2 linked regions of the Hydrogenophilus thermoluteolus genome follow. The protein of the gene in region 1 interacts with the protein of each later gene in a pairwise test. Links are inferred from orthologs where the notes say so. Each region holds a gene or a part of one and is shown on either strand. Other genes may lie near its edges.

Evidence for each region.
Region 2: the proteins of ruvA (region 1) and ruvC interact in binary tests that used the Escherichia coli proteins (3 or more experiments, as listed by UniProt). The link is inferred for Hydrogenophilus thermoluteolus from one-to-one orthologs.

The regions. Positions count from the first base shown.
Region 1 is NZ_AP018558.1:241,303-250,157, reverse strand. Bases 3,789-6,787 are described here. They hold ruvA (Holliday junction branch migration protein RuvA), read left to right. Parts: upstream 3,789-4,942; coding sequence 4,943-5,632; downstream 5,633-6,787. Other genes in these bases: hrpA (ATP-dependent RNA helicase HrpA), read right to left, coding at 6,286-6,787; HPTL_RS01100 (GlcG/HbpS family heme-binding protein), read right to left, coding at 5,694-6,200; HPTL_RS01110 (prenyltransferase), read left to right, coding at 3,876-4,946; rng (ribonuclease G), read left to right, coding at 3,789-3,845. Also shown: HPTL_RS01140 (BPSS1780 family membrane protein), read left to right, coding at 1-50; nadD (nicotinate-nucleotide adenylyltransferase), read left to right, coding at 47-712; rsfS (ribosome silencing factor), read left to right, coding at 699-1,121; 23S rRNA (pseudouridine(1915)-N(3))-methyltransferase RlmH, read left to right, coding at 1,170-1,661; HPTL_RS01120 (Maf family protein), read left to right, coding at 1,658-2,308; more of rng, read left to right, coding at 2,319-3,788; more of hrpA, read right to left, coding at 6,788-8,855. UniProt on the Escherichia coli protein: The RuvA-RuvB-RuvC complex processes Holliday junction (HJ) DNA during genetic recombination and DNA repair.
Region 2 is NZ_AP018558.1:557,376-566,183, forward strand. What follows is about bases 2,164-5,115. They hold ruvC (crossover junction endodeoxyribonuclease RuvC), read right to left. Parts: upstream 3,961-5,115; coding sequence 3,367-3,960; downstream 2,164-3,366. Other genes in these bases: HPTL_RS02725 (DUF58 domain-containing protein), read right to left, coding at 2,164-2,356; HPTL_RS02730 (AAA family ATPase), read right to left, coding at 2,396-3,361; HPTL_RS02740 (YebC/PmpR family DNA-binding transcriptional regulator), read right to left, coding at 3,957-4,688; HPTL_RS02745 (DEAD/DEAH box helicase), read left to right, coding at 4,770-5,115. Outside these bases: HPTL_RS02720 (transglutaminase TgpA family protein), read right to left, coding at 1-1,346; more of HPTL_RS02725, read right to left, coding at 1,343-2,163; more of HPTL_RS02745, read left to right, coding at 5,116-7,769; HPTL_RS02755 (nucleotidyltransferase family protein), read left to right, coding at 8,025-8,387; HPTL_RS11530 (pilin), read left to right, coding at 8,572-8,808.

The sequences.
Region 1 (8,855 bases):
TACTCTTTGCCGGTTATTACCGCCAAGTGGACGAACTGTTCCTCCCATGATCGGTCTCATCGGCGGAACGTTCGATCCGATCCATTTCGCCCACCTGCGCCTTGCCGAAGAGGCGCGGGAAGCGTTACGGCTCGACGCGGTGTGGTTCGTTCCCAACGCGCGCCCGCCTCATCGCGCACCACCCGTGGCAAGCGCCGAACATCGCGCGGCGATGGTCGCCCGTGCGATCGCCAACGCCCCCGCGTTTCGGCTCGAACGGTGCGAACTCGAGCGGCGCGACCAACCGAGCTACACCGTCGTCACATTGGAAACGGTACGACAGCGCATCGGTGCAAATACCCCACTCTTCTGGTTGGTCGGCGCCGACGCGTTCGCCGGGCTCGACCGCTGGCACCGCTGGCGCGTGGTGTTGTCGCTGGCGCACCTGGTGGTCGCTACCCGACCGGGGACCACACTCTCCGAAGCAACCTTATCGCCTGCGCTGCGCCCGCTCTGGGCGGCGCGGCGCACGCCGGACGCGGTCGCGACCGCCGATCGACTGCCCCCAGCGGGATGGGTGATCGCATTACCAATCACCCATCTGGCGATTTCGGCAACCGCGATTCGTGAGCGAATCGCAGCCCGGAAGAGCGTCCGCTATTTGCTTCCCGATGCGGTTCTCGGGTATATTGAACACCATCGTCTTTACCGGAAGGATCATGAAGCCGTCTGACCGTCCAATGGACACCAACGCATTGACCCAATTGGCCATCGCCGCCCTCGAAGCGGTCAAGGGCGAAGCGATCGAAGCATTCGATACCACCCAAGTGACGCCACTCTTTGAGCGGGTGGTGATCGCGTCGGGCAATTCGACGCGACAGGTCAAGGCGCTTGCGCGCAACGTCGTCGAAGAGGCAAAAAAACACCATGCCCCGATCGTCGGCGTGGAAGGAGAAGAAGGGGGCGAATGGGTCCTCGTCGACCTCGGCCCCGTGGTGATCCACGTGATGCTCCCTGCGGTTCGACGTTACTACCGCCTCGAAGAGCTGTGGGGCATGCCCCCCGCAACACGGGTGGCTGCTGCGAACGTCACCCCGCCCCAAAACGCGTTGGGCGAACCTCATCCGTCGGCAACCGAATGAACGCATCCCCACCGGCTGACCCCGCAACCGCGAACGCAATGTGCTGAAATGGCCTTTTTCACCCTGTACACGATCGGCCACCGCCCCCCACAATGGGTTCGAGAAGGCTTTGCCGACTACGCCAAACGTCTGCCGCCAGCATGGGGGCTCGAACTTGTCGAACTCAAAGCGGAACTGCGCAGCAGTGACTGTGCTGCGGAACGCGAACGCGCCCGAGCCCGCGAGTGCGAACGGCTGCGCGCGCGGATTCCCGCCGGGAGTCGGTTGGTAGCGCTCGACGAACGGGGCGCCGCGTGGACTACCGAAACGCTTGCCGCGAAACTGGCGGTGTGGCGCGACGCCGCGCGCCCAGTTGCGTTCGTGATCGGCGGTCCCGACGGGTTCACCGACGCTTTTCGCCGCGAAGCGGACGAACTGTGGCAACTCTCTCGGTTGACGCTCCCGCACGCGCTCGTGCGGGTGATCGTCGCCGAAGCGCTCTACCGCGCGTGGAGCCTGCTCGCGGGCCATCCGTATCACCGCGGAGGAGCAACGGAATGAATGCCCCACCGCGCCTCTACCTTGCGTCCCAAAGCCCGCGGCGGCAGGCGCTGCTCGAACAACTGCGCGTTCCCTTCACGGTGTTGCCCACAACCAACAACGCAGAGTGGGTCGACGAGACGCCGCTTGCGCACGAAACGGCGCAACAGTATGCCATTCGCCTTGCCTGTGCCAAAGCGCGCGCCGGCTGGGACGCCTGGTCCCAGCGCAGCGCCCCATGCGAAGTGACGTCAGCCCCAGCCGCTGTGGTTTTGGGGGCGGACACCACAGTAGCGCTCGCTGGCAGAATTCTGGGCAAACCCAAGGATGCCGACGACGCCGTCGCAATGCTGCGTGCGCTCTCCGACACCACCCACGACGTGATCACCGCGGTGGCGCTCACCGACGGCAACCGCATGGAATACGCCGTCTCGCGCTCCACCGTCCGCTTCGCGCCCCTTCCGCAAGCGTGGATCACCGCGTACGTCGCCAGCGGCGAACCGCTCGACAAAGCAGGCGCCTACGCCTACCAAGGAGCGGCCGCAGCGTTCATCCCGGAAATCCGCGGCAGCGCCTCGGGAATCATTGGGCTGCCGCTTTTCGAAACCGCCGAGCTTTTGGCCCGCTTCGGGCTCGGCCCCCATTGCGTTGCGAGCCTTCCCGAATGAGGATGCCGCTATGCCGTCTGAACCCGTGACGCAACTTGGAACGCCGCCAACCCTGATCGAACCCCCAGAGCTCCAACGTGAGCTGCTGGTGAACTGCACCCCGCAGGAGACGCGAATCGCCGTCGTCGAAAACGGCACCGTGCAAGAACTCCACATCGAACGGGCCAGCCGTCGCGGGCTCGTGGGCAACATCTACCGCGGCAAAGTGGTTCGCGTCCTGCCGGGGATGCAATCGGCGTTCGTCGACGTTGGACTCGAGCGAACCGCGTTCCTGCACGTGACCGATCTGCTCCCGAGCGGTGCCGAAGTGACTCGGGGCGAAATGCCACGCATCGAGCGGCTGTTGCGCGAAGGGGAAGAGATCACTGTTCAAATCGTCAAAGACCCGATCGGCAGCAAAGGGGCGCGGCTCACGATGCAGCTCTCGCTCGCGGGCCGCTTTCTCGTTTATCTTCCGCACGACGACGGCCAGATCGGCATTTCGCAAAAGATCGAAGACGAACACGCCCGGGAAGCGTTGCGCGCGCGGCTCACCGCATTGCGGCCGAGTCACCTGTCAGGCGGCTTCATCGTCCGCACCAACGCGCTCGAAGCAAGCGACGAGCAGCTTGCTGCCGATATCGCGTACCTCGAGCAGGTTTGGCAAGAGATTCAACAGAAAGCAGGGGCTGTGCGCGCCCCTGCGCTCCTCTATGATGAATTGGACCTGGTGTTGCGCGCGGTGCGCGATCTCGCCGACCGCCACACCGTCCGGATCCAGGTCGACTCCCGTGAAAACGCGCAGCGCATGATCGCGTTCGCGCAACGCTACGCGCCGCACGTATTGCCACTCATCGAACTCTACCGCGGCGAACGCCCTCTTTTTGCCCGCTGCCACGTCGAAGAGGAGATCGAGCGGGCGTTGGCGCGACGGGTCGAGCTCAAATCGGGCGGCTATCTCATTTTCGACCAGACCGAAGCGCTCACCACGATCGACGTCAATACCGGCGCGTTCGTCGGCGCGAAGAGTTTCGACGAGACGATCCTCAAAACCAATCTGGAAGCGGCGCAAACGATCGCGCGCCAACTGCGCCTCCGTAACCTGGGTGGCATCATTTTGGTCGACTTCATCGACATGACGCTTCCCGAACACCGCGAACGCGTTCTGGAAGCGTTCCAGAAGGCGCTCGCGCGCGACCCCACCAAAACGACCGTAAGCGGCTTTACGCAACTGGGGCTCGTCGAACTCACCCGCAAACGCACCCGCGAATCGCTGTCGCAACAACTCTGCGAACCGTGCCCGACCTGTGCGGGGCGCGGTTTCGTCAAGACCGCCGAAACGGTCTGTTTCGAAATCCTGCGCGAACTGGTGCGCGAAGCGCGGCAGTTTCCCCATGTCCAGGAGTTTCTGATCCTCGCGGCCCCCGCCGTCGTGCGCCTTTTCGAAGAGGAGCACGCGCAGGCGCTTGCGATGGCCAGCGAATTTCTGGGCAAACCGATCGCGTTGCGCGGCGAAGCGGACTACCCCCCCGAACACTACGACATCGTGGTACGCTAACCGCCGTTTGGAAACCAAAGGTCAACCGCTATGACCCGTTCGCTCGAACTCGATGCGGCAGAACCGCACCCAAGCTGGCGTGCTTCGCTCGCCAAGACCTACTTTCTGGCGACGCGCCCGGCCTTTTTCACCATCACCGCAATCGGTGTCTTGTTGGGTAGTGCCTACGCCATGTGGCACGCGGCGCACGGTGCTGCCACAGACGCGGCGCCGCTTGGCTCGGCAGAGATCGGGATCACCGTGGGGCTATTCCTCCTTACGCTCCTTTTGGCGCTCACCGCCCACGCCGCCGCGAACGTGATCAACGACGCATGTGACGAGGCGACAGATCGCTGCAACCGCACCCGCCTCTACCCCTTCACCGGCGGCAGCCGCTTTTTGCAAAACGGGGTGCTCACCCGCACGGAATTGGTGCGTTTTGCGGTCGCGCTCTTTCTCATCACCGCGCTCGGCGGATGCGCGCTCACCTTGTGGCTTGCCACCGTGGCACCGATGCGCGCGGTGGCGCTCGCCGGTATCGGGCTGGTCGGCCTCTTCGTTGGCTGGGCCTACTCGGCGCCGCCGTTGCGGCTCTCTGCGCGCGGCATGGGCGAAATCGCGATCGCCGTGGCCTGGTCGCTGGTGGTGGCGGGCTCGGCCACCGTGATCGGCGCGCCGCTGACGCCTGCTTTCACTAAGACGGCGCTCTTTGCTTCAGTAGCGGTGGGACTCCCCTTCGGCCTACTGGTCGCGAACATTCTCTATATCAACCAATTCCCCGACGCCCCCGCCGATGCGGCGGGCAACAAACGGACCGTGCCAGTTCGCTTCGGTGCCCACGCCGCTTGGGGCTATCCGCTACTCGTGGTGGGGGCGCTTGCGCTGCACCTGTTCCTCACCGCCGCAGGGCTGTTGCCGTGGCTTGGACTCTTCGCCCTTGCTGCGCTCCTTCCTGCGCTTTGCGCCACCCGAATCCTGTTCGCGTTCGTGCGCGAACAGCCGCTCTGGAACGAGACGACCGACTTTTCGCCGCTGCGATCCGCGATCGTCGCGACGCTGCAAGCCGCACACGGCTACGGGCTGCTGCTTGCGGTGACCCTCATCGGAGACGCGTTGCGATGATCGCGACGCTGACCGGTACGTTGCGGGAGAAAACCCCACCAACCGTCCTCATCGAAACCCCCGGCGGCGTCGGTTTCGAGGTGTGGGTGCCGATGAGCACCTTCTACACCCTGCCCGCTACTGGCGAAACCGTGCGACTTGTCACCCACCACGTGGTGCGTGACGACGAACAGCAACTCTTCGGTTTTGCTACCCGCGCCGAACGCGATGCGTTTCGTTTGCTGATCCGGATCAACGGCGTCGGACCACGGATCGCGCTTGCGCTGCTCTCGCACCTCACCTTGAGCGAACTCAAAGGGGCGGTGGCGGAACAACAGAGTGCGCGGCTCGTGAAGATTCCGGGCATCGGCAAAAAGACCGCCGAACGGCTCTTGCTGGAACTCAAGGACAAACTGGCGCTTCTGCCCTTCGGTGGCGATGCCGCGTCTGCCCCACCGACCTCCACCACCGCGAAGACCCGCGCACAGAAAGGGGACGTCAAGGGGGAAGCGCCTACGCCAGAGACACCCCCGCCCAACGGACGCGACGCTGAGACGCGGTGGCAACTCGCGCGCGACGTTGCCGCGGCGCTCGTCGCGCTCGGTTACAGCGAGGCGCAGATCGCGCCGCTCGTTGCCGAACTGCCGTCGGATCTGACCCTCTCGGAAGCCATCAAGTGGGCGCTGCAGCGAATCGCTTCACGATAGCGCCCGAAACGAACCATTCGCGGTAGCAGCGCCGCACCACGCGTGCCGACACGCTTTCGCGTCAATCGCTCATTTCCAGATCGGCCTGGACGGCGTCGATACCCGCCTGTGCACACGCCTCATCGGTGGTGCCACTCGGCGCGCCCGAAACGCCTACCGCACCGTAAAAAACCCCACCAGCTTCCACCGGCAACGCTCCTGCCGACATCACGACACCGGGAACACGGCCAATGGGGGTATTGGCCCGATCGTTGAGCGCAGAGGTCGGTACGCCGAACATCGCTGCCGCATAGGCCTTGCCGCGGCTGATCTCCAAAGTGATCGGCGGCGCCAGTGTGTCACGCAACGCCACCTGCACGATGCCGTTGCGATCGACCACCGTGACGCCCACCTGAATCCCTTGCGCACGGCAATGGTGCAATGCCGCAGTCGCAATGCGTGTTGCCGTACCGAGTGACAGCCGAGCAACACGAACGGTCAGCGGTTCGTCGGACCATGCCGGGAAGCTCAGACCGGTCAAAGCCGCCGCTGCAATACCCACCACGCGACGTCGGAGTAAACGCTCCATGATGCACTCCTTCCACAGATGACGATCGCCCTCCTGATCAAGGAACCATTATAGCGACCACCCATTGCATGGTCACCAAGAGCGATCACCCATGCCCCTGCTGCGCCCACAATCGCTCCAGCCGCTTGATGCTCACCGGCATCGGCGTTTTGAGTTCGGACGCAAAGAGCCCGACACGCAATTCTTCGAGCAACCAGCGATATTCGGTCCAAAAAGAAGGCCACGCGCCACGCGCCTTCGCCGTCACTTTTTGCCACGGAAGCGCGGCACGCTGCCATTCGGCCAGCCACCTGCGGTCACGCGCCGGGTCTTTTTCCAATTTGTCGAGCCGAACGACAATCGCTTTGAGATAGCGCGTGTAGTGCTGCAACCGGGCCCACGGGGTGCGCGCCAAAAACCCCGGTGGGGTGAGCGCTGCCAGCTGCGCCCGAATATCCGCGACCACCTCCGGGTGAACGCGCTCGATCCGCTCCAGCCGTTTTTCGATCGCGGCGATCTGCTCGAACCAGCCAAGCGCAGCGCGCATCATCGCGTCGGCAACCAACAGGAACTTCTCCCGCCCTTGTTGGACACGTTCGTCGAATGCCGCGCGCGTTCGCGGCAACGGTTCTGCCAGGCACACCTCTTGCAATGCCGCCTCGATCACAGTCTCTTCGAGCGCCTCAGGGCGTTCGCGCGCCAACCAGACCATCGACAGCCGTTTGAACGCGTCGCTGCGGGTGACCGAGCGCACCGCCTCTTTGAGGGCAAAGCGCAGCAACCGCAGCACCCCACGACGGTGCGCGGCAGCGGCAGCCGTTTCGGTATCGAAAAGCTTGAGGCGCGCCCCGCTACTGCCCGCGTCGTCGAGCGCCGGGAATCCGATGGTCGCCACCCCGGCGACCACCGCCTCGGCGATTTCCGGAAGCTCCGGCCAGATCCATTCGGTCGCGGGGCCTTCGGGGAGTGGCGCGGTACTGCGGGTCTCTCTTGGCTCCGAAGCGCCGCCGTCGCGTCGCGCGCCCTGGTTGGCGCGCCCCTTGGCGTCGGGCGCGTCCGTGGGTTCGCCCCCCGTCTTAGACCCGGCTGATGCGTTTTCGTCCGTACCTGCAGACGCAGCGCCGTTCCGGCCGTGCGCCCGCCACGCTTCGGCAAGCGCCGCAAACGCCCCGCGCGCCTTTTGCCCAAGCGCTTGCTTGAGCGCGTCCAACTGACGACTTTCGCGTAAGACGCGGCCATGGGCATCGACGACGCGGAAATTCATGAAGCAGTGGGCAGGCAGCGTCTCGAGCCGAAAGTGCGCTGGCAGCGTCGCCACTTCGGTGCGCGCCTGCACCCAACGGGCCAGGACCTCGGTGAGCGACTCCTTGCGCCATTCGGGGTGCGCCGCGCAATCGGCAAGGAACGCTTGCACGCTCTCAGCGTGCGGTTGCAAGCGGTGCTTCTGTTTGTTGGGCAAACTCTTGATGAGCAGCAATACCTTCTCTTCGAGCATTCCGGGCACGAGCCACTCACAGCGCGCCGCTGGAATTTGGTTCAAGAGTGCCACCGGGACGGTGAGCGTCACGCCGTCGTCGCGCGCCGCGGGATCATGAACGTAGCGAAGCGGCAGCGGCTGGCCGAAGAGATCGAACGTGGCCGGGAAACGCTCGCTCACCACCCCTTCGGCTTCTCGGGAAAGGAGCATCTCCCGTGTCAGAAAGAGTAATTTCGGATCACCACGCTCGGCGTTGCGTCGCCACGCTTCGAAACTGGCCAGATCGACCACGTCTTCGGGAATTTTGCTTGCGTAAAACGCTTCGAGCCACCCCTCATCGACGAGATCGGGTCGGCGTAACCGCTGTTCGAGTTCGCGCAGTTCGGCAACAAGCGCCAGATTGTGCTGCAAAAACGGCATCCGCGCGATGCGCTGCGGCGGCAGGTTCCCAGCCACCAGCCCTTCACGAATAAAGAGCGTACGGCAAAGCGCGGGATCGACGTGGCGGTACGAAACCGGTCGGCCACTATAGACCGTGAGGCCAAAGAGCGTCCCCTTTTCCAGTCCGCGCACCTCGCCGGCACGGCCGTTCCAATGGGGTTCACCCACTTCCCGCACGATCAAGTGCGGCACTGCGCGTTCGATCCAGCGCGGGTCGATCGCGGCGACGGTCCGCGCGTAGGGTTTCGTCGTCTCGACCCGTTCGGCGGCCAAGACCCACGCCGGTTGCGCGCGCCGCAGCGGACCGCTTTGCGGATGGAGCCAGAAGCGAACCCCTTTCGCCCCCAAATAGCTGCCACGCAGTTCGGGTTTGTCGTCGCGCGCTTTCTGCCCGACCCCGTGCGGCAACGCAGTAAGGAGCGCAGTATGGATCACCTCGTATGTGGCGGGTTGTTCGTTGTCGCGCCACCCCATCGCACCGGTGAGCGCGTGCAGTTGTCCTTCCACCTCGCGCCATTCGCGCAAGCGCAGCCACGACAGAAAGTGGCGCTGCGCCCACTGGCGCTGTTTGTTGCCGCTTTCGTGGCGAATCACCTCCTGCCAAGCCGACCAGAGGTTGAGGTACCAGCAAAATTCCGATTTGGCGTCGCGGTCACTGCCGCGAAACCGCGCGTGCATCGGGTCGGCTTGCGCCTCACGGTCGCCGGGTCGCACTCTGGGGTCGGGAACCGAAAGCGCCGCGGCAAGGATCCGCATCT
Region 2 (8,808 bases), 320 kb from region 1 along the record:
ACGGCGCGAAACGCGGCTTCGATCGCCGCAAGCCGCGCCGCGGGGCTTGCGTGGTCGGTGGCGATCTGCCGTCCGAGCGCTTGCGCCCGTGGGTTGTGGTTCGGAGGAAGCGCGGTGAGTTGCCGCGCCTGGGTTGCGGTCAGGGGCTCTGGCCAACGGTCGGTCAGTTGCGCTTCGCCAGACCAGAGGGTCCGTTCGATGAGGGGGTGGGCGCTCAACCACCGGCCGTCGCGCCAGGGGAGCGCGACCGAGGCTCCGCGAAGCGCCACCGTCCGTTCGGGGGCGGGAAGCCAAGGGATCGGCTGCGGGGCGAGCAGCAGCGCAAAGTGGCGGGTGGCCGAGGGCGCTTCGCCGCGGGCGCTGCGCTCGGCAACGGTTGCTGCCGCGGGGCCTTGGGACTCGAGGGCGGAAGTGAAGGATTCGCGAACGGCTTTGGGGGGTTCTTCCACTGCGGCAGGGGCGGTGCGGGCGCGCTGTTGCGCGATTTCGCGTTCGAGCGTCTCTTCGGGTGCGGGGCGCCACGTCGTACCGTCGTAATGGGTGAGGACCACGGCGCGAAAGTAGAGCTCAGAAGGGGCCGGGGCCGCTCCTTCCCAGGTCAGGGTGAACGCGACGGCGTCCGATAGCGCCAACGCGCTGACTGCACCGGGTGCGATCGTCTCAGATAGGCCGCTGCGCGCCTGCGCGGCGTCCTGCGGCACACCCCAGAGCGGGCGATCGAGCCGGGGCACGAGCACGAAGAGAAGGAGCACGAGCGGTAGACTTGCCACCAACGTCAGCGCGGTATGACGCGCCAACATGGGCAGCTGGCCCAAGGTCGTCGCCAACCCCCATTCCACCCGCGCCGCTTGCGCCCAGCCGACCACGACCACGAGCCAGCCGGTGAGCACCGCAACCGCATAAAAGGGTGATTGGCTGCGCAGAAACGCCGCAGCCAGGAGAAAGAGCGCGGTGAGCCCCCATGCGCGCAGGTCGCGCGCAGTCGTGGCTTCCCACCCTTTGAGCCAAAAAGCGGCAAAGAGGAGCGCCAGACCGGTCTCTTGCCCGAATCCGTACCCATAGATCGGTCGAATCGCGGCAAGCGCCGCCAGAGCAACCACGGTGGGCAGCCAGCGCGGCCAGCGTACGGCAAGCAGAAAGCGCGCCAGCGCCCCCGCCATCAGGAGCGCTACCACGGCGTTCCATAGAAGCGGCAGCGCCGTGGCGTGTAAACCCCATGCCAGGGTGCCCGCGGCAACGCACGGCAACCAGGCGGCGAATGGGAACGCGGGCGGCGCAAGTATGCCACCAAGGAGCCGCCACCGCTGGCGAATACGAAAACTTCCGCGGCTACTTTGCCCGCTCATCGCGGCTCCTGATATTGAGCCAACTGGATGAGTGCAGCCGTTTTGTGCGCCGCGCCGCGTTGAGGAGCCAGGGAAAAGCCGGGCAACGCCAACCCATACCGAAGCCCAAGCGCGTCGGCGTGCAGCACCCATGCCACAAGGCACGCCAACTTTTCCTCGAGGTTCGCACCGGCTGCCGCTTCGAACCGCAGCCAAACCGTGTCGTCGCTGGGCGCGGTAGGGGCGGTCGTTTCCGCGAGCCATAGGTTACCCCGGCGCGCCAACTGCCGCATGTGCACGCGGCGCAGGGGTTCGCCGGGCTGCGCGGCACGCCAATCGCCCCAATCCACCCCTTCGCCCGGCTGCTCGCGCCCGAGTGCCAAAGCGGTGGCGCGCGGCGTGAACGTGCGGGGCAGCGGTGGAGCGTCGGGCAACGGTCGTGGTACCGCCCATGCGGTAAGCGGCGGGTGCCAAACCGCCCAGGCACGAAAAAGCCCCCACGGTAAGGTCGTCGAAAGGGCGAAGCAGGGCGCCGGGTACGCACCGCGGCGGTGCGTAGGGAGCGCCAACGTCACGGCCCCTGCGGCGCCGTCGAAGAGCACCCGGCGGGCAACTACGTGACCGTCTGGCGTTACCGCACTCACGGTCAAGGCGCTTCCTTGCGCGTCGAGCGGGGCGTGCCAGTGCAGGGTCCAGGTGACGGGGTCGCCGGCGAAGACCCATTCGGGCGGTTGTGCCGTGAACGTGACACCGTGCGCGACGCGCACCGTCTGCACCGCAGCGGTGACCCCGAACGCCGAGGTGACGAAGAGGAGGAGATAGGCAAGCGACAACTGGTAGTTCGCCGCAAAAAGAAAGAGCGCAACGAGCGCACCGCCGTAGACCCAGCCAAACGGGGTGGGCAGCAGGAACACCTGCCATGCGTTCCACTGCCAGCGCGTACCGCGGTGGCGGCGGCGTACCCAGCGCGGCCAGTGGATCCAGCGGGGTGGCAAAGGCGATGCGGGGGCAACCGTGTCGGCAGAAGGCATCACAGGGTCTTGCTGATCACAAGGTTCGCTGGGTGGGCGTCAATGGGGTACCGGCGTGGTCGTGAGCAACTCGACGGCAACCGCTTCGGGCGTCTGGGCCGCGTCAGCCTTGGCCCACAGGCGATGGGCAGTGGCGGCACGAAAGACGGCCTGCAGGTCGTCGGGCAACACGAACGTCCGTTCACTGAGAAAGGCCCAAGCACGGGAAAGTTCCAGCAGTTGCACCACCGCGCGGGGACTCAACCCCAGCTTCAGCGCGGGATGACGGCGCGAAGCCGCCGCGAGATCGAGCGCGTAGTCGATGAGCGCCTCGCGAACGGTGACCGTGCGTACCTGCGCGCGCCACGCCAAAAACGTCTCCCGGGTCACATGCGCTGGTGGTGTGGCAACCGCTTCGCTGCAGTCCAACGCGTGGCGGACGAGTTGCCGCTCCGCGGCGCGCGGCGGGTAGCCGAGCGTCAGCCGCACCGCAAAGCGGTCGAGCTGCCCTTCGGGTAGCGGGTTTGCGCCGATCTGCGACAGCGGGTTTTGCGTCGCGATGAGCAGAAACGGATCGGGAAGCGGGTGGATTTGCCCTTCGATACTCACCTGCCGCTCCTGCATCGCCTCGAGGAGCGCGCTCTGCGTCTTGGGGTTGGCGCGGTTGAGCTCGTCGAAGAGCACCACTTCGCTGAAAATGGGTCCGGGGACGAAACGCAGTTCGGCTTTCGCCGCGTCCCAGACGAGTCCCCCGGTGATGTCGGCAGGCAACAAGTCTGGTGTCCCTTGGAGCCGCTGCCAAGAAAAGCCAAACGCGGTCGCGAGCGCCCGCGCCAGCGTCGTTTTCCCCACGCCGGGCAGATCTTCGATCAACACGTGCCCATCGGCAAGCCAAGCCGCGAGCGCTAAGCGCAGCGCTGCTCCTTTGCCAAAGAGCGTGGTTTCCAGCTGCGCGCACAGGGCTGCTGGGGTGGCAATGGTGGGCGTCTTCGAACCTGCGGCGGAGGTGTGGGGGGGTGCGCGCATGGTCGTCACCGTTGCTCCCCGTTTCGGCTCAATTGCGCCAGCGCCGCGGCGTCCCAGCGCAGCCGTCCTTTGCGCCGAGTGACGCCGGAAACGTTGGCGAGCGCCGCGGCGGCAAGCGGATGGCGGCTCTGGTGGGCATGGCAGATCGCGCAGGCAAGCGCGTCCGCGGCGTCGGGTGGTGGCGGTTCGGCAAGCGCCAAAAGCCGCCGCACCATCTCCTGCACTTGCACTTTCTGCGCTTTACCGTAGCCGACCACCGCCTGTTTCACTTGCAATGCGGTGTATTCCGCGACTGGCGCGCCGCTGCGGGTCGCTGCGGCAAGGAGCGCCCCCCGCGCCTGTCCCAAGAGGAGTGTGGCTTGCGCGTTGGTATTGACGAAGACCTGTTCGACCGCGATCGCGTCGGGGGCGTATTTGGTAATGAGCGCGGTGAGCGCATCGAAGAGCGCCGCGAGCCGCTCCGGGAGTGGTGCCGCGGTGGGGGCGGTGATCACGCCGTGCGCAAGGTGGGCAAGCTGCGCGCCGTCGCACCGAATCACGCCATAACCGGTGCGGCGCAACCCCGGATCGACACCCAAGAGCGTTTGCCCGCGCGTCATTCGCTTTCGTCGAAAACCGCCGAGGTATAGACGGCTTGCACGTCGTCCAGACTTTCGAGCGCATCCAGGAGCTTGCGCATCTTCGCGGCGTCGTCACCCGTGAGCTCGATCTCGTTCTGCGCTTTCCATACCACCTCGGCGGCAGCGGGCTCGAGCCCAGCCGCGACGAGCGCGGCTTTCACCTTGTCGAGCTCGTACGGCGGAGTGATCACCTCGATCGAACCGTCTTCATGGGTGAGCACGTCGTCTGCGCCTGCTTCCAGCGCCACTTCCAACACCTTGTCTTCGGGTGTCTCTGGCGGCAGGATGATTTGACCACAATGGGTGAACTGAAACGCCACACACCCTTCGGTACCCAGGTTGCCGCCATGTTTGGCGAAGGCGTGGCGCACTTCGGCCACGGTGCGGGTACGGTTGTCGGTCATGCAGTCGACGATCACCGCCGCGCCGCCCGGGCCGTACCCTTCGTAGCGCACCTCTTCGTAGCTGACCCCTTCGAGTTCCCCCGTCCCGCGCTTGATCGCCCGCTCGATGTTCTCCGCCGGCATGTTGTGCTCTTTCGCTTTTTCGATCGCTGCACGCAGCCGCGGGTTGAACTCCGGGTCACCGCCGCCGTTGCGCGCCGCGACGGTGATTTCCCGGATCAGCCGGGTGAAAATCTGTCCGCGCTTGGCGTCTTGGCGCTCTTTACGAAAGCGGATATTTGCCCATTTGGAGTGTCCAGCCATGACTCAAGCCTCCATTTCGCTCGTTGTCTTTGCGCTACCGCCCGATTATACTTCCCCTTTTGGCGCGCACTGCGAACGATCATGGCTGGCGAGCTTGGGCATCTGGTTCATCTCTTCCTGCACGGCCCTCAGGCGCAACAACCCAAAAAAGGGGCGAGCGCATCGCCACGTCCGGCGCGTGAATCGCTTGCGTTCGCGCAGCTTGAGCGCATTGCCGAAGCGCAGACCGAACCGCCAACCGACGGCGAACGGCTGGTCTTCGACGTCGACGTAATTCACCACGAAGTGCGCTGGAGCGCGTGGCGCACCCGGGCGCACAAACGCGACGCGCACCGCCTCATCCGCGGTACCGCGGTGAGTTGGGAGGCGCGTCATCTGCTCGTTGGCTTGGAGGGCCATCTGACCCTGGCCGATCTCTACGGCCTGCTCTTTGCCGAAGCAACCCAAGTAAGTGCGATGCTTTCCGTGCCGCAGTGGCTGGGTGAGGCGCTCAAAGCGATCGTCGCAAGCGGCCGCGCCTATTGGGGCGACCACACCTACGGCCTGCCCCTGACCTGGAGCGAAACGCAACCCGTCCTGGGTTGGCAATGGCGGGAAGACGCGCGCGGCCGCTTCTGCGGCGCGTACCGCATCCCGGACGAACTGGAAGGCTGCTTGCTGATCACCAACACCTGGCCGTGGCACTACCTCTGCCCCCGCACGCGCCGCGTCGGAGCGTTTGCGCTCCCCGAAGGAGTCTCATGGGCGCAATTTGCGCAGTTGCAGACGTTGCCCGCGATCCCGCCCGAGGTGGTCGATCCATTCGCGCGCCGCTGGCGCGAGGTGTTGCCCGCCGAACTGCCGCCCCCCAAACCGGTAGCGCAGATCTCGGTGCCCGACGCGCCGCGTTTTCTTCTGCATCTCACCACCAGCGACGGGGGGCAGCGGCAGATCGAACCGCAAGTGGTCTATGGCCCGGTGACGGTGTTCGCGGACGGAACGCTCAGCCACCCCTTTGGCGAAGCGGTTTTGACCGTCCCAAAACGGCGCCGCGACCGCGAACGGGTTTGGTTCGACGCGGTGGCGCTCTTTGCCGGCGAACCGCGCGCCGTGGCAACGGAGTACCGGCGCCTTACGCCGCGCTGGTCTGCTGCGCAGTGGCTCGAACTGCGTGACCAACCACCCGCTGCGTTGGCCGAGTTTGATCCCAGTATCGTCTCGGAACCCGATTTTTGGCCCGAAACGGTAGAAGCGCGCTTCACCGAAGTGAAACTCATGCCGCTTGTCGACGAACCGGACTGGTTCGAATGGCAAGGCAACGTCATCCTGGACGAATCGACGCGTGTGCCGGTGGAGACGATCGCCGCTGAGGTTTTCGCGCGCTACGGCGCAGACGGTTGGCCCGAAGCGCTCATCTTCGATCTCCCCGGGACAACCAACCGCTGCGCGCGCGTGCCGCTCGCGCCGCTCGAACCGGTGTTGCGCGTCGCGGCGGAGTTGCTGAGCCGCGAACCCCACCGCAAAGGGCGGGCGCGCGTTTCCCGCTTCGACGTGGCGCTGCTCGAAGCGATTCCCGAACCCCTCTGGCCCGAAAAACCGCCGGCATTCGCTTCGATGCTCGACGAGCTGCACACCCACGGTGGCCCCGCGCCGGTCGAGATCCCCGCGACGCTCACCGTGGCGCTGCGTCCCTATCAGCACCAGGGTGTGGCCTGGCTGCAATTCTGGCGGCGCCATCGGCTGCACGGAATTTTGGCCGACGACATGGGGCTGGGGAAGACGCTCCAGGCGCTCACCCATCTGGAGATCGAGCGGCTTGCGGGGCGGCTCACCGCGCCGGCGCTCGTCGTCGCCCCCACGAGCCTCATCGGCAACTGGCTGCGCGAAACGGCGCGCTTTGCCCCCGAACTGCGCGTCGCGGCGTGGCACGGCGCCGAGCGCGACAACACCCTAGCTACGCTCGGGGCGCACCACCTGGTGGTCACCTCATACGCCTTGTTGTGGCGCGACATCGAGCGGTTGCGCGCGCAGCGCTGGTCGGTGGTGATCCTCGACGAAGCGCAGGCGATCAAGAACCCGCGTGCACGGGTGGCGCAATGTGCGCGGCAGCTCTTCGCAGAACAGCGGTTGTGCCTCACCGGCACCCCGATGGAAAACCACCTGGGCGAACTCTGGGCGCTTTTCGATTTCCTCATGCCCGGTTTCTTGGGGCCGCGCGAATCGTTCACCCGCCACTACCGCACCCCGATCGAAAAACACCACGACACGGAGCGCTTGGCGCTTCTGCGTCGCCGCATCCGGCCTTTTCTCCTGCGCCGCACCAAAGCGGAAGTGGCGCAGGAACTGCCGCCCAAGAGCGAAATCGTCGAAAGCGTGATCCTGGGAGAAAAACAGGCCAAAATCTATGAGGCGATCCGCATCGCGATGGAGGCGCGTGTGCGTCAGGCCCTTGCCGAAAAGGGGCTTGCGAAAAGCCAGATCACGGTACTCGACGCGCTTTTGAAACTGCGCCAGTGCTGCTGTGACCCGACACTCGTTGACGCGCCGCAGGCGAAACGGGTGGATGAGTCGGCGAAACTCGATTGGCTCGACGCCACGCTCCCAGAACTGGTGGAAGAGGGGCGCAAAGTGCTCATCTTTTCGCAATTCGTGCAGCTCCTCAAACGGGTGGAAGCGCGCCTCGCCGCGCAGGGTATCCCCTACGCGATGCTCACCGGCACCACCCGCCGCCGCGACGAGGTAGTTGCCCGCTTTCAACGCGGCGAAGTGCCCGTCTTCCTCATCAGCCTCAAGGCAGGCGGCACCGGGCTCAACCTCACCGAGGCTGACACCGTGATCCTCCTGGATCCGTGGTGGAACCCCGCGGTGGAAGCGCAAGCGATCGACCGCGCCCACCGCATCGGCCAGGACAAACCGGTCTTCATCTACAAACTCATCTGCGCCAACACCGTGGAAGAGCAGATCCTGAAACTGCAAGCGCAGAAAGCGGCGCTCGCGGCCGCTGCAACCGGAAGCGAAGGGCAGGGCGGCTGGACGCTCACCGAAGCGGAGATCGCCGCGCTCTTTGCGGTGACGCCGGTGGGGGGGAGAGAGGCACGGTAGTGAAACGGCAGGGCACACCCTCAAAGACTATCTCACCCACGAAGGGATCACCGAACTGGTGGGCGCACGCAGCACCTTGCGCGAAGCGTTCCAACTGGGACTGATCGATGACGGCGAAGGGTGGCTGGCGATGGTCGACGCCCGCAACCGCACCAGCCACACCTACGACGAGGCGCTTGCCCACGCGATCGCCGACGCGGTGATCACCCGCTTTTATCCCCTCTTCCTGGTGCTTCAAGAGACACTTGCTGCGCGATGAAACCGACCGCCTCTGGAACCGCACCGCCCCTTGGCGGCTTCTCTCCGGGAACGCTCGAGATGCTGCGGGCAATCCTGGCAACGGAACCGTGCGTCGTGCGCGCGATTCTTTTCGGTTCCCGCGCCAAAGGCACCCACCGCCCCGGTTCCGACATCGACTTGGCGCTCGAAGCGCCAACGCTCGACCTCTTCGCGCTGGGGCGACTCGCACGTGCGTTCGAAGAGTCCCCCTTACCGTACCAAGTCGACCTCTGCTGGCTCGACGCGGTGACGAACCCCGACCTGCGCGCCCATATAGCGCGGGTGGGGAAGGTGGTCTATGAGCGGGATGCTGTTAACAAAAGTGCGCAGGATTGTTAACACGCACGACGCCTCCGCCACGCACAACACGGACGCCACCAAGCGGTACAAAACAAAAAATCTTTTTGCAAGAAGCAATTGGCTGTTATTGCCGCTAAGCATTCGTGTTTGGCACGGTTATTGCTTTACTCTAGGTGCGGACGCATGGGGCGTTCCGAACTGTTCTAACGCATAGGAGGTAATCATGAAACGGGTACAACAGGGTTTTACCCTTATTGAGCTGATGATTGTCGTTGCGATCATCGGGATTTTGGCGGCGGTGGCGATTCCCCAATATAGGTCTTATACGAAAAAATCAGCGGAAAATGCCTGTTTGGCGGAAGCAAAGGGCTACGCCAATGCGATTGTGGCGGCGATAGCAAATAACGATTCGTCGCTTCTACCTAATTCAGGTACACTACCAAATACTGGTGCTTGCCAA